Regions from separate parts of the Streptomyces sp. MGP-P1 genome, predicted to be linked through region 1. Evidence: riboswitches for the same ligand, from Rfam matches in the RefSeq annotation. Region 1 holds a riboswitch; the other holds the start of a gene.
What was found. A riboswitch is a leader RNA that binds a small molecule or an ion and turns the genes downstream of it on or off. The one in region 1 is predicted to bind cobalamin.
Positions count from the first base shown of each region.

Region 1 (7,000 bases):
CGCCGAGGTTGACCGAGCCCAGGTTGCAGACGGCCGTCTCGCCGTCGTCGGTGACTTCGAGGATCTCGGTGCACAGGTTCGAGGAGTGGACGACCCGGCCCGGCTCGGCGGTCTGGTTCGCCGTCCGGTTGGAGGCGTCCTTGAAGGTCATCCAGCCCTGGCCGGTCTGCGCGAGGGTCCGCATCATCCGGCCGTACAGCTCGCGCGCCGGAATCGTCCTGCGCGCCAGGCCCTTGGCCTCGGCCGCCCGGTAGGCCGCGTCGAACGCGTCGCCCCACAGGTCGACCAGCTCCGGCACGTCGGCGGGGGAGAACAGCGACCACTCGGTGTCCGCGTCGACCCGGCGCATGAACTCGTCCGGGATCCAGTGCGCCAGGTTCAGGTTGTGCGTACGCCGCTGGTCCTCGCCCGTGTTGTCGCGGAGCTCCAGGAACTCCTCGATGTCCGCGTGCCAGGTCTCCAGGTAGACCGCCGCCGCGCCCTTGCGCCGGCCGCCCTGGTTCACCGCCGCGACGGAGGCGTCCAGCGTCTTCAGGAACGGCACGATGCCGTTGGAGTGCCCGTTGGTGCCCCGGATCAGCGAACCCCGGGCGCGGATGCGGGAGTACGAAAGACCGATGCCGCCCGCGTGCTTGGAGAGCCGCGCCACCTGGTGGTAGCGGTCGTAGATCGAGTCCAGCTCGTCCTTGGGCGAGTCCAGCAGATAGCAGGAGGACATCTGCGGGTGCCGGGTGCCGGAGTTGAAGAGCGTGGGGGAGGAGGGGAGGTAGTCCAGCCGGCTCATCAGCCCGTAGAGCGCGGCGACCTCGTCCAGCGCCCGCACCGACTCGTCCTCGGCGAGACCGGCCGCCACGCGCAGCATGAAGTGCTGCGGGGTCTCGATGACCTGCCGGGTGATCGGGTGGCGCAGCAGGTAGCGGCTGTGCAGCGTCCGCAGACCGAAGTAGCCGAAGCGGTCGTCGGCCCCGTCCGCCAGGGCCTGCTCGACGAGCTTGTCGAGGGCGGCCGAGTGGAGCGCGACGAACGCGGCGGTGCGGTCGGCGATCAGGCCCTCACGGTGGCCCACGGCGACCGAGGCGGAGAAGGACGTCGCGCCCTGGCCCGCGGCCTCGTCCGCGATCGAGCGGGTCAGCAGCCTGGCCGCCAGTCGGGAGTACGCCGGGTCCTCGGAGATGAGCCCCGCGGCGGCCTCGGTGGCCAGCGAGCGCAGCTCGGCCTCGTCGGAGCGGGCGTTGCGTCCGCGCAGCGCGGCGGCGGCGACCCGTCCGGGGTCGGTGTCGGGAAGATCGACGGTGAGGTCGGTCAGGGTCCGCAGCAGGGCGGTCCCGGGTCCGTCGTTCGTACCTGCTCCGGACGTGGTGGAGGCAGCGGATTCGGTGGCTGAAACCGGATCGGCGGGCGCGATGGTCACTGGGCTTTCCCTCGCTCGGCAGGGGCCGGCGGCAGGCGGGGAAGCCGGGCAGCGCGAGACCCGGGGCAGGGCAGCACAGCTCACGGCGTCCACCGGCCTATCCGCGAGACCCGGACGTCTGGCGTCCGGTTCGGTCGAGCCGGACGCGCTGTCGACAGGTCTTCGGACTTGCGGGTGCGCAAAAGCGCACCGATCACACCGTTGCGGGACAGTTCCGGATTCGCACCGGATTCCCCTGCGGCGACAGCGAGGTCGAGCATACATGTGGGGGCCGCCGGATGAAGCGGCCCCCACATGTTGTGTCGCGACGATCCAACACGCCCCTCAGGAGGGCGCCTCCAGCCCCAGCCGGAAGGTCATGAGCCGTAGTCCCGGCACCGGTTCCCAGTCCCGTTCGGGGGTCCGTACGAAGCCGAGCCGACGGTAGATCCTATGGGCTCCGAGCATGGCCGGCTGCGTCGACAGCACCAGCGCCCGCACCCCGTCGGCGGACCGGGCGCGCTCGACGCACGCCCGCACGAGAGCCTCTCCCACGCCCCGCCCACGCCCCTCGCGGGCCACCGCCAGCATCCGGAACTCGGCCTCGTCCGGGCCGGCGATGTCGCGCCACGGGGTGCCGGGTGCGGCATACGTCACGCCACCGAGCACCGCCCCGTCCACATCGAGCGCGACGAGCACCTCGGCCTCGGCCGCGCGTTGCTCCACCGCGCGCAGTTTGAGCAGATACGGGTCCCGCGGGCCGTCCAGCAGACCGTCGCCGAGATACGCCTCGGCGATGATCCCGCCGAGGGCGGCGTACTCGCCGGGCTCCGCCGCCCTGATCGTCAGATCCATCAGCCACTCGCTCCCACGTCGACTCCCACGCCGGCTCCCACGTCAGCCCCTCGTTCCCCTGTCAGCCACTCGCCCCCACGTCGTTGTCGGGCGCGCCGTCGCCCACCGGCGGCAGGTCGCCGCGTTCGACCGGCTGCCGCCCCCCGGCCTCGTCGGCCGGCGGCAGCACCCGGTCCAGCTCGTGGTCGTCGGCGCGGTGGGCGGCCCGCGCGGCCGACCGCAGCGTCGCCCGGTCCACCTCTTCGGGCGACCCGCTCAGCGTGACCACGAGTCCGCCCTGTTCCCGCGCGTACGCGTGGCCCGACTCCGTGGCCCGGTACCACTGCTCGCCGTCCCGCTCGCACGTCTTCAGGGGCTCCTGGCCGCCGGCGGGCGCGGGGTCCTTCGTACAGTCGGCCCCGGCGTGCGCCCGGCGCTCCACCCGCAGCTGGATCTGCCCGCCGTCGGGCGTGGTGTAGACGCTGCCGAACCCGTCGTCGCCGATCACCCCGACCGACTGGCGGGCCAGGGTGTACCCCGGGACCTCGGTCACCCACACGTGCTCCGCGACGGTCTGCACGGCCTGCGCCCGCGCCTCCAGCTCCGCCCGGTCGGGCGCGGGGTCCGCCGATCCGCTCCGCGTCGCCTCCGTGCCGGTCGCCACCTCGGTGCCGCAGCCCGTCGCCGCCGCCAGGCTCAGCACCAGTGCCACGGTCGTGAGTACGGGACGGAGCCGGGGCGGCCGGGGATGCGATGTCATGGGCACATTCTTTCGTACGGTGAGGGCTCCGCGCACCGGGAAATCGAGCGGCCGCCCGGGACCGTGCGAGGGTGCGAAAAGGGGCCGCCGCGCCCCTGGGAGGGGTGCGGCGGCCCGATCTCCGGCCGGTGGTGCTCAGCAGCAGCGGAAGCCCTCGCGGGGGTCCGCCTCGCGGGCGTCCATGCGGCTGCGTTCGAAGGCGCGACGGCTCATCACCGGCGTGTCCGGGGCGTGGGTCCTCGCGTGCGCCACATAGCGGTCGTACGTGGACTCACCGGTCAGCTCACGGACGTACCAGCGGATCCGTCCGGCCACCCGTCGTACGTCCGCGACCGTCATGTCCGGCTCCCCGTCTCCGCCGCGTCCTTGCGGATGCCGCCCTCGGGGCCGACACCGGCGGCGACCAGCTCGGCCTTCTCCTCCTTGGTCGCGAAGAGCGAGGCGGGGGCGACGAGCTTGGACTCGACGTAGGGCGTCTCGTGGAGCTTGACGCTCTCCGGGTCGCGGATGGCCTTGTAGCAGACCCGCCCGGCGTCCACGAGCACCACGATGATGAGGAGCGCGAAGAGTGCGCTCAGCACCCCGTCGACGGTGGAGTTGGTGACGACGGTCCGCATGTCGTCCATGTTCTTCGCGGGGGCCAGCACCTCGCCCGCGTCGATGCCCGCCTGGTACTTGTCGCGCTGGGCGAAGAACCCGATCTTGACGTCCTCGGAGAAGATCTTCTGCCAGCTCGCGGTGAGGGTGACCGCCACGTCCCAGGCGAGCGGGACCGCGGTGACCCACGCCCACTTCAGACGGCCGGACTTGACGAGCAGGGTGGTGCAGACGGCCAGCGCGACGGCCGCCAGCAACTGGTTGGCGATGCCGAAGAGCGGGAACAGCTGGTTGATGCCGCCCAGCGGGTCGTGCACGCCGACCCAGAGGAAGTAGCCCCAGCCGCCGACCACGACGGCGCTGGCGAACCAGACGCCCGGCTTCCAGCTGACCTCACGGAACGGCTTGTAGACGTTGCCCAGCATGTCCTGGAGCATGAAGCGCCCGACCCGGGTGCCGGCGTCCACGGTCGTGAGGATGAAGAGCGCCTCGAACATGATGGCGAAGTGGTACCAGAACGCCTTCATCGCGGTCCCGCCGACCACCGCCGAGAAGATCTCCGCCATGCCGAGCGCGAAGGTGGGCGCTCCACCGGTCCGGGAGAGCAGGCTCCCCTCCTCGACGTCCTTGGCGGCCTGGGCCAGGGCGTCCGGGGTGATGGTGAAGCCGAAGTCGGCCACAGCCTGGGAGGCCGACTGGACGCTGTCGCCGATCACGCCGACGGGTGCGTTGATGGCGAAGTAGAGGCCGGGGTCGATGATGCAGGCGGCGATCATCGCCATGATCGCCACGAACGACTCGACCAGCATGGCGCCGTAGCCGATCATCCGGATCTGCGTCTCCTTCTGGACCATCTTCGGCGTGGTGCCGGAGGAGACCAGGGAGTGGAAGCCGGAGAGCGCGCCGCAGGCGATGGTGATGAAGACGAACGGGAACATCGAGCCGGCGAAGACCGGGCCCGCGCCGCTGGAGGCGAAGTCGGTGACCGCGGGCATCTTCAGCGTCGGCATGGCGACGACCACGCCCAGGGCCAGCAGCCCGATCGTGCCGACCTTCATGAAGGTGGAGAGGTAGTCCCGCGGGGCCAGCAGCAGCCACACGGGGAGCACGGAGGCGAAGAACCCGTACACGATCATCCAGATGACCAGCGTGCCCGGCTCCAGCGTGAAGAAGTCCGCCCACGAGGACTCGGCGACCCAGCCGCCCGAGACGATCGCGAGGAGCAGCAGCGCGACGCCGATGAAGGAGACCTCGCTGACCTTGCCGGGCCGCAGGGTGCGCAGATAGACGCCCATGAAGAGGGCGATCGGGATCGTCATGCCGATGGAGAAGACGCCCCACGGCGAGTGCGCGAGCGCGTTCACGATGACCAGCGCGAGGACCGCGAGCAGGATGATCATGATGATGAAGACCGCGACCAGGGCGGCGATCCCGCCGACCGGGCCGATCTCGTCGCGCGCCATCTGGCCGAGCGAACGGCCGTTGCGACGCGTGGAGAAGAAGAGCGTCACCATGTCCTGGACGGCGCCGGCGAAGATGACGCCGACGACGAGCCAGATCGTGCCGGGCAGGTAACCCATCTGCGCGGCGAGCACCGGGCCGACCAGGGGCCCCGCCCCGGCGATGGCGGCGAAATGGTGGCCGAACAGGACCCGGCGGTCGGTGGGGTGGAAATCGACGCCGTTGTCCAGCCGTTCGGCCGGGGTCGCGCGGTCCCTGTCGGCCTTCAGGACCCGGTTGGCGATGAACCGGGAGTAGAAGCGGTACGCGATGGCGTACGAGCCGAGGGCCGCGGCCAGCATCCAGGCGGCGGAGACCTCCTCACCCCGCGAGAGCGCGAGGGTGGCCCAGCCGATGGCGCCGACCAGGGCTACCAGGCTCCAGACCACGATGGACCTGGGGGAGAGGCCCCGTTTCCCCGGCACCTGCGGTGCCGATGGTGCTGGTGTGGGCGCTTTCGCCATGTGGTGACTCCGTCCCCTCGCTGATCACCGGTGCAATGGGCAGGAAATCTAGGGGACGCGTCCGCCCAGCGTCACCCCCCGTCCGCATTGCGGTCCGGCAACGATGATGTATCGCACGGGGACACGGCCGCCGACGCGTTTCGGTTCACCCGGGATACGTCGGTCCTCCGGCCGGTCAGATCCAGCCCCGGCGCGCCGCCTCCGCGCCCGCCTGGAACCTGCTGCGGGCCTGCATCCTGGCCGTCAGCTCCGCGTTCATCCGGCGCACCGTGCGCAGGGACACTCCCAGCCTGCGGGCGGCCGTCGCGTCCGTGTGCCCCTTCGCCAGCAGGGACAGCAACTCGTCCTCCTGCGGGGTCAGCCCGTTGCCGTCGCGGCGGGGAGCGGAGCCGAGCGGGGTGGCGGTGGCCCACAGCTGCTCGAACAGGAGCCGGGCCACCGCGACGGCCCCCTTGCTCCGCAACTCCAGCGCGCCCGCCCGGCCGTCGTCGGGGTCCAGCGGCACCAGGGCCACCTCCCCGTCGACCACGACCATGACCAGCGGGAGGGTGGGCAGCGTACGGCTCTCCGCGCCGAGCAGGCCCAGCCGGTTCACATAGCGCAGGGTCGACGCATCGTTGCGGAAGCTGTCCTGATAGATGCTGCGGAGCCGCACGCCGCGCTCCAGCGCCCGCCGGTCCAGCGGCCCGCTGGCCTCCAGCGTGTCCGGGGACTGCGCGCCGCCGGGCAGCAGCGAGAGGCACTCCACCCGGGCCAGCTCGGCCAGCTCGGTCAGCCGCTCGCGCACCGCGTCGAGCCCCTCCAGCCGTTTGACGACGTCGAAGCCCCCGCCCGTCCGCCGCCCCCGGTCCGTCGTGAGGGCCGACATCGCGTCCCGCGCGACCTCGAGTCCCCGCTGCTGCCGGGCCAGTTCGGCCTCCCGGCGGGAGAGGAGGAAGGGCAGACTCGCGGCCGGGTCCAGCGCGCGGAAGACCGGCGGGCCCTGCTCCGTACAGCGAGGGTCGTCATCCAGCAGGCAGAGTTCGGCCAGCTGGTCCAGAGCCCGACGCACATCGTCCTCGCTCCGCCCGAGCCGCGCCACGATCTCGTCCAGCCGCAGCTCCGGCTCCTCCAGAACGAGCCGATAGACCAGCTCCGTCCGTGCGTCCAGCCCCAGTACCTCTAACATCTCTGGCTCCCCCGCAGATGTCACGCCGTCCCCGCACTCCGGTACGGGACGCCACTTCAGCACCGGGCGCGAGTGTAGGGCCGACCCGTTGTGAAGGTATAGACCAGGTCCACGGGATGGATGGGCCCCGAGAGGCCGCACGTGGCCGGAAAGGCCGAGGCGGGCGAGCGGCCGGGACGGGCGTCGGCGGTGGCGTGAATGGCCGCAAGGTGTCTGGCAGTTGCCTGCCATCACCGCATCGTCCCAGGCTGCGGGCCCCATACGGCCGCCGGTGGGGCTGGCAGCCT
Region 1 covers NZ_JBYMEM010000006.1:533,629-540,628, forward strand. The annotation lists gene AC3CH1_RS18140 (ribonucleoside-diphosphate reductase subunit alpha) at 1-1,411, opposite strand, end outside; cobalamin riboswitch at 1,548-1,671, opposite strand; gene AC3CH1_RS18145 (GNAT family N-acetyltransferase) at 1,736-2,245, opposite strand; gene AC3CH1_RS18150 (hypothetical protein) at 2,307-2,984, opposite strand; gene AC3CH1_RS18155 (YbdD/YjiX family protein) at 3,120-3,323, opposite strand; gene AC3CH1_RS18160 (carbon starvation CstA family protein) at 3,320-5,545, opposite strand; gene AC3CH1_RS18165 (helix-turn-helix transcriptional regulator) at 5,721-6,713, opposite strand.

Region 2 (7,000 bases), on a different contig from region 1:
TGGCGGCTCTCCAGGTCGGCGAAGAGGTCGGCGAGGGTGTCCCCGTTGCCTTCGACGGCCTTCGCGCCGTCGGTGTAGGTGCGGAGGATGGTCGGGATGCGGACCTCGATGGCCATGGCGTGGGCTCCTGTCGAAAGCGTGGAGGTGGCGTGGGGCGCGCGTTTCTGCCCCCGCGCAGGGGGTGGTGCGTGTGGGTGGGCGCGCGGACCGCGGCTCAGGCCGGGCGGCTCACGGGCAGGCTGCGGGCGGGACAGATCGCGCTGGCGAGCCTGCACAGGTCGACGTGCAGCCGCGCGACGAGCAGCGTGCCCGGCGTCTTGTTGCTCACGTCATGGGGAACCATGCGGGCATCGTATCGATTCCCTGTGCGGAAACCCGAGTGTCGTATCAGATGGTGGATGGTGAGCGACCGCTATGTGGTCAATGCGGGGCGGGTGAGCCCCTCCGGCAGGTAGACGACCGTGGGTGCGCCGGTCTTCGGGTGGGTGCTGACCTCGGCGGCGACGCCGTACACGTCGCCCAGCAGTTCGGCCGTGAGGACCTCTTCCGGGGTGCCGGAGGCGACGACGACGCCGTCCTTGAGGACGTAGAGGCGGTCGCAGTAGTACGCGGCGAGGTTGAGGTCGTGCAGGGCGAGAAGGTTGGTGGTGCCGAGGTCGCGGACCAGGGAGAGGATCTCCAGCTGGTAGCGGATGTCCAGGTGGTTGGTCGGCTCGTCCAGGACGACGAGCGACGGCTGCTGGACCAAGGCGCGGGCGACCAGGGCGCGCTGGCGTTCGCCGCCGGAGAGGGAGGCGAAGGTACGGGGTTCGAGGGCGGCGATGCCGACCCGGGCGAGGGCCTCGGCGACCAGGGCGGTGTCGGCGGCGGTGTCCGCCTCCCAGAACCGTTTGTGCGGGGCGCGGCCCATCGCGACGACCTGGCCGACGGTGAGCTCGAAGCCGGCGTGGCCGTCCTGCGGGACGGTGGCGATGCGCTGGGCGCGGGCCTTCGCGGGGAGGGTGGCGAGGTCGTCCCCGTCGAGGAGGACGCGGCCGTGGGTGGGGCGCAGGGTGCCGTAGACGCAGCGCAGGAGGGTGGTCTTGCCGCTGCCGTTGGGGCCGACGAGGCCGACGGTCTCGCCGTCGGCGGCGGTGAGGTCGACGGCGTCGACGAGGTGGCGGCCCTCGCCGACCCCGTAGGAGAGGCCTTCGGTGCGCAGGGTGGTCACGGGCGGGCCCTTCGGGTGTACGGAGCGGTCGGGCGGGCCCTTCGGGTGTACGGAGTGGTCGGGCGGGCCCTTCGGGTGTACGGAGTGGTCGGGCGGGCTCCCTCGGCGCGTGGCGTCCTCATGCGGGTGCTCCTTCGGGGCGGCGGCGGAGCATCCAGAGGAAGAACGGGCCGCCGGTCAGCGCGGTGAGGACGCCGACCGGGATGTCCTGCGGGGCGGCGATCGTGCGGGCGGCCAGGTCGGCGAGGACCAGGAACACCGCCCCGCCGAGGGCGACGACCGGGAGCAGGGCGCGGTGCGCGGCGCCGACGGCCATCCGGGCCATGTGCGGGACCATCAGCCCGACGAAGCCGATCGCCCCGCTGTACGCGACGAGCACCCCGGTCATCAGGGAGACGAGGACGAAGACGGCGGCCCGGAAGCGGGCGGTGTCGAGGCCGAGGACGGTCGCGCCCTCCTCCCCCACCAGGAGCAGGTCGAGCGGGCGGGCGAGGGTGAGGAGGAGGGCGGTGCCGGCGACCAGGGTGACGGTGGGGAGCGCGAGCATGTCCCAGCGGGCCGCGCCGAGGCCGCCGAGGGTCCAGTAGAGGACTTCCTGGAGGTGGTCGGCGCGGGCGGAGGTGACCAGGATCAGGCTGGTCAGGGCGGAGAGGACGTAGGAGACGGCGACTCCGGCGAGGACGAGCCGGTTGGTGGTGAGGCCGCCTCCGCCGCGCGCCAGGGTGTAGACGAGGAGCAGCGAGAGGAGCGCGCCGGCGAAGGCGGCGGCGGGGATGGTGACGGTGGTGGCGAGGGTCGCGCCGATGCCGAGGACGATGACGAGGACGGCGCCGGTGGAGGCTCCGGAGGAGACGCCGAGGAGGAACGGGTCGGCGAGCTGGTTGCGTACGAGGGCCTGGAGGACGGTGCCGATGACGGCGAGTCCGGCGCCGACGACGATGCCGAGCAGCACCCGGGGCAGCCGGACGTCCAGGACGATCGTGCGGAAGGGGCTCGCGTCCGCCCGCCCGGTCAGGATGTCGATGACCTGGCCGGGCGGGATGCGGACGGAGCCGAGGGCGAGTGCGGCGAGCACGGCGGCGGCGAGGAGCGCGGCGAGGGCGCCGAGCACCAGGGTGTAGCGGAGCAGCCGCCGCGGTGCGGGGGTGCGGCAGCTCACGGGGTGGTGGCCCCCGGGTGGAGCTGGGCGGCGAGTTTGCCGACGGCGGCGGGGACGCGGACGCCGAGGACGGCGTCGGAGAGCGGCATGACCGCGAAGCGCTTGTTCTTGATGGCGGGGACGTCGGCGAGGGCCGGGTCGGTGAGGAGGCGCTTCTTCTTCTGTTCGACGGTGGTGGCGCCGTAGTCGTAGATGACGATGGCTTCGGGCCGCCGGGCGACGACGTTCTCCCAGGAGGCGTCGCCGAAGGGCTTGTCGAGGTCGGCGAAGACGTTGGTGCCGCCGGCCCGCTCGATCAGTTCGTTGCCGATGCCCTCGCCGCCCGCGGTGAAGGCGGTCTTGTCGCCGCTGTCGTAGACGAAGACGGGGACGGGCTTCAGGCCGGCGAGTTTCTTCGCGGTGGCGGTGTTGTCTGCCTTGGCCTGCTTGATCCAGGCCTCGGCGCGGTCGGGGACGCCGAAGGTGCGGCCGACCTGGCGGATCTCCTCGTAGAGGGTGTCCATGGGCTGGTCGCCCTTGGTGCAGCTCTCGGTGTTGAGCCGGCTCTCGATGCCGGACTTCTTCAGCGCCGCTCGGCTGCGGCCGTCGCCGGCGGTGAAGGCGCTGCCGTAGCCGCCGTAGACGAAGTCGGGGTTGGTTGCGAGGAGCTGCTCGTAGGAGGGGTACTCCTTGGCGATGACGGGGACGGACGCGTAGTCCTGTCCGTACTTCGGCAGGACCTGGTCGTCGAGGTAGGCGGTGCCGACGAGGGATTTCGCCAGGCCCAGTTCCAGCATGATCTCGGTGACGTGCTGGTTCATGGTGACGACGCGCTTCGGCGGGGCCTCGAACGTGGTGGTGACACCGCAGTTCTTCACGGTGTAGGGGAATCCGTCGCTCTTCGCCTCGGCCCTGTTCCCGGCGGCGGCTTCGCCGTCCGGGGTGGAGCAGGCGGTGAGGGCGAGCGGGAGCAGCACGGCGGCGGCTATGAGCGCGGGGGTGCGCCGGGACATGGCGAGGCCTCTCCGGGGGATTTCCGCGTCCCCTGGTCGATGCGAGAAGGCGGCGGGCCAGTTCCTGACTTCCGGGCCGCCCTCCGGTGCGACGTCGTCCGCTGGGGAGTCGTCCGCGTGGGAGGGGGCCCGGTCACAGTGGCGGGACCGTGCCGGATTCGCACCGGCTTCCTGGTTCCTGCTGCCTTGTTGGGTGTGGGGGCAGTGTGCCAGACCCGTGCGGGTGCGGGGGGCCTGCGGGTGCACCCTGGTGGGTTCCCGGTGGGTCCCTGGTGGGTCCCTGGTAGGTCCCTGGTGGGTCAGTACGCCTCGACGATCCGCACGTCTTCCTCGGTGATCTCGCCGTCCACGATGCGGTACGAGCGGAACTGGAAGGGTCCGGCGTCATCGGTGTCGGCGGTGGAGACCAGGACGTAGTGGGCGCCGGGTTCGTTGGCGTAGGTGACGTCGGTGCGGGAGGGGTAGGCCTCGGTCGCCGTGTGCGAGTGGTAGACGATCACGGGGTCCTCGTCGCGGTCGTCCATCTCGCGGTAGAGCTTGAGGAGGTCGGCCGAGTCGAACTCGTAGAACGTGGGCGAGCGGGCGGCGTTGAGCATCGGGATGAAGCGCTCGGGGCGGTCCGACCCGGCCGGGCCCGCGACCACTCCGCACGCCTCGTCGGGGTGGTCGGCGCGGGAGTGGGCGACGATCTGGTCGTGGAGCGCCTGGGTGATGGTCAGCATGGCGCCAGGATATGCAGGCGGCCCCTTCCGTACCGGTGGGTGGTACGGAAGGGGCCGCATGCTGGACACGCCGGCCGTTGGGGCGGCCGGGGCGGTCCGGGAGGAGGGCGGTGTGGGGCCCGCCCTCGGGTCAGCGGTGGGTCTCGGTGGTGGTCTTCTTCTCGGGGGTGCGCGCCTGGAGCGCCCGGTAGGAGACGAAGAGGATGAGCGCCCACAGCGGTGCGCAGTAGAGCGAGATCCTGGCGTCCTCGTCGATCGCCATCATCACGATGACCATGCCGATGAACAGGAGCGCGAACCAGCTCGTGTACGGGGCTCCGGGGGCCTTGAACGAGGACTGCGGGAGCAGGCCCGCGTCGGCCATGCGGCGGTAGCGGATCTGGCTGCACAGGATCATGATCCAGGCCCACATGCCGGAGATCGTGGCGAAGGAGACGACGTAGTTGAACGCCTCGCCGGGCCACTGGTAGTTGATCCCCACGCCGACGAGCATCAGGGCGGCGGAGAACGTGGTGCCCACCAGCGGCAGGCCGTTCTTCGTCAGCTTGGTGAAGGCGCGGGGGCCCTGGCCGTTGAGGGCGAGGTCGCGGAGCATGCGGCCGGTGGAGTACATGCCGGAGTTGCAGGAGGAGAGCGCGGCGGTGAGGACGACGAAGTTGACGATGGCGGCGCCGACGCTGAATCCCATCTCCTCGAAGGCCTTCACGAACGGGGAGACGCCGGGCTTGAAGGTGGACCACGGCACGACCGAGAGGATCATGATCAGCGCGCCGACGTAGAAGACGGCGATGCGCCACGGCACGGTGTTGATGGCCTTGGGCAGCACGGTCTTGGGGTCCTTGGACTCCCCGGCGGTGACGCCGACGAGTTCCACGGCGAGGAAGGCGAACATGACGATCTGGAGCGTCATGAGCGTGCCGGTGATGCCGTTGGGGAAGAATCCGCCGTCGTTCCAGAGGTTGGCGACGGTGGCGGTGTCGCCGGCGTCGGAGAATCCGACGGTGAGGACGCCCGCGCAGATCAGGATCATGCCGATGATGGCGGTGACCTTGACCATGGAGAACCAGAACTCCAGCTCACCGAAGAGCTTCACGGAGATCAGGTTGGCGCCGTACAGAATGACGGTGAACACGAGGGCGGACAGCCACTGCGGAATGTTCCACCAGTACGTCATATAGGTGGCGGCGGCGGTGACTTCGGTGATTCCGGTGACGACCCAGAAGAGCCAGTAGGTCCAGCCGGTGACGAATCCGAAGAACGGGCCGAGGAATTCCCGGGCGTACTCCGAGAAGGAGCCGGAGACCGGGCGGTACATGAGGAGTTCGCCCAGGGCCCGCATGATGAAGAAGATGACCAGGCCCGCGATGACGTAGGCCAGGATGAGGCTGGGTCCGGCCCGGTCGATGGCTTTGCCCGCGCCGAGGAAGAGCCCGGTGCCGATGGCTCCGCCGATGGCGATCATCTGAATCTGGCGAGCGCCCAGACCGCGCTGGTATCCCTCGCCACTGGTCCCGGATTCCCCGGCGTCGCCGGGCCGGCCCTTGTCGGCCTGTCCCTCGTCGACCTGCGCCGATGTCATGGTGGTGCGCCTTTCTCCACGCCGATCCGCGCCTCACAGAGCTGCGGATCAGGTCCTGATCCCCCCGGATATGGATGGAGTGCCGCCGGCGTTCGGCCGGTTTCCGGCGCCCCCGGGAACAGGGGTGGCGTTCCCGGGCGGTCGTGAAGATTTATCACGGCCGTCACGGGACACGGTGGGACATTCTGTGGCGCACGACACAGGAAAAAGCGGGCAAGGGGTTCCGTCCGGCACGAAAAGGCCGGATCACTTGGTGCGATCGTTATGCGGATCTGAGCATCCGTTGAGCGAACAGAGGGCGCCCGCCCCGGCATGGCGGGGGGCGCCCTCTCCGTTCAGGGCATTACGGCATCACGGCACTACGGCTCTACGGCATGAGCGTTTCGACGAGCGTTTCCTGGAGTGCGCCGAGCCAGAGGTAGGCCATCACCATCGGCTTGCGCGGATCGGCGTCGGGGAGACGGTAGAGCGAGCCCTCGTCGCCCTCGTCCTCGTCGGAGACCTCCAGCCGGGTGCCGATGGTCAGGCGCAGGTCGTTGAGGGAGCGCAGCCAGCTGCGGCACTCGTCGCCGGTGAGGGTGAGGACGGCGCCGCCGTCCCCGGCGGGCGAGAGCGCGTCCAGGGTGCGGACGACGGTGACGGCGTCCTCGCGCTTGCCGGAGCGCAGGTCGTTCTCGGTGAAGCGGCGGAACTCGGAGGACAGCTCGCGGAGCTCCTCCTCCGGCTTTCCGCCCTCGGCGGGCCGGTCGGGGCCGCCGTAGGCGTCGGGGAAGAGCCGGGCGAGCGCCGGGTCGGACGGTGGCTTGCTGGGGCCCTCGGCGAAGAGGGCGGCGAGCGGGTCCTCGCCGGCGGCGGGCGTCTCGCCGGGGCCGATCAGTTCGAGCAGCTGGACGGCGAGGGAGCGCAGGATGGAGATCTCGACCTCGTCGAGCGCGACGGCCGCGCCGCCGCCTGGGGTGGCCTCGAAATGGCCGGCCATGGATTCTCCGATGGTGGGTCGAACGGGGCGGGGGAGGGCGGGACGAGGGGGCGGGGCCCTGTAGGGGGCCCGGGCCCCTAGTTGCGGTCCTGGGTGAGGGTGGCCCACAGTCCGTATCCGTGCATGGCCTGGACGTCGCGTTCCATCTCCTCGCGGCTCCCGCTGGAGACGACGGCGCGGCCCTTCTGGTGCACGTCCATCATGAGCCGGTGGGCCTTGTCCTTCGGGTAGCCGAAGTAGGCCTGGAAGACGTAGGTCACGTAGCTCATGAGGTTGACCGGGTCATTGTGGACGAGCGTCACCCACGGGACGTCCGGCTCGGGGACCGCGAAGGTCTCCTCGGCCGAATCGGGACGTTC
Region 2 covers NZ_JBYMEM010000007.1:354,724-361,723, reverse strand. The annotation lists gene AC3CH1_RS23290 (MoaD/ThiS family protein) at 1-116, opposite strand, end outside; gene AC3CH1_RS23285 (putative leader peptide) at 215-343, opposite strand; gene AC3CH1_RS23280 (ABC transporter ATP-binding protein) at 413-1,210, opposite strand; gene AC3CH1_RS23275 (FecCD family ABC transporter permease) at 1,329-2,369, opposite strand; gene AC3CH1_RS23270 (ABC transporter substrate-binding protein) at 2,366-3,361, opposite strand; cobalamin riboswitch at 3,400-3,590, opposite strand; gene AC3CH1_RS23265 (M67 family metallopeptidase) at 3,661-4,083, opposite strand; gene AC3CH1_RS23260 (amino acid permease) at 4,214-5,662, opposite strand; gene AC3CH1_RS23255 (DUF2017 domain-containing protein) at 6,030-6,641, opposite strand; gene clpS (ATP-dependent Clp protease adapter ClpS) at 6,719-7,000, opposite strand, start outside.
Region 2: it holds a riboswitch for cobalamin, as region 1 does, so the genes downstream of both, AC3CH1_RS23270 (ABC transporter substrate-binding protein) here and AC3CH1_RS18140 (ribonucleoside-diphosphate reductase subunit alpha) in region 1, are expected to answer to the same signal.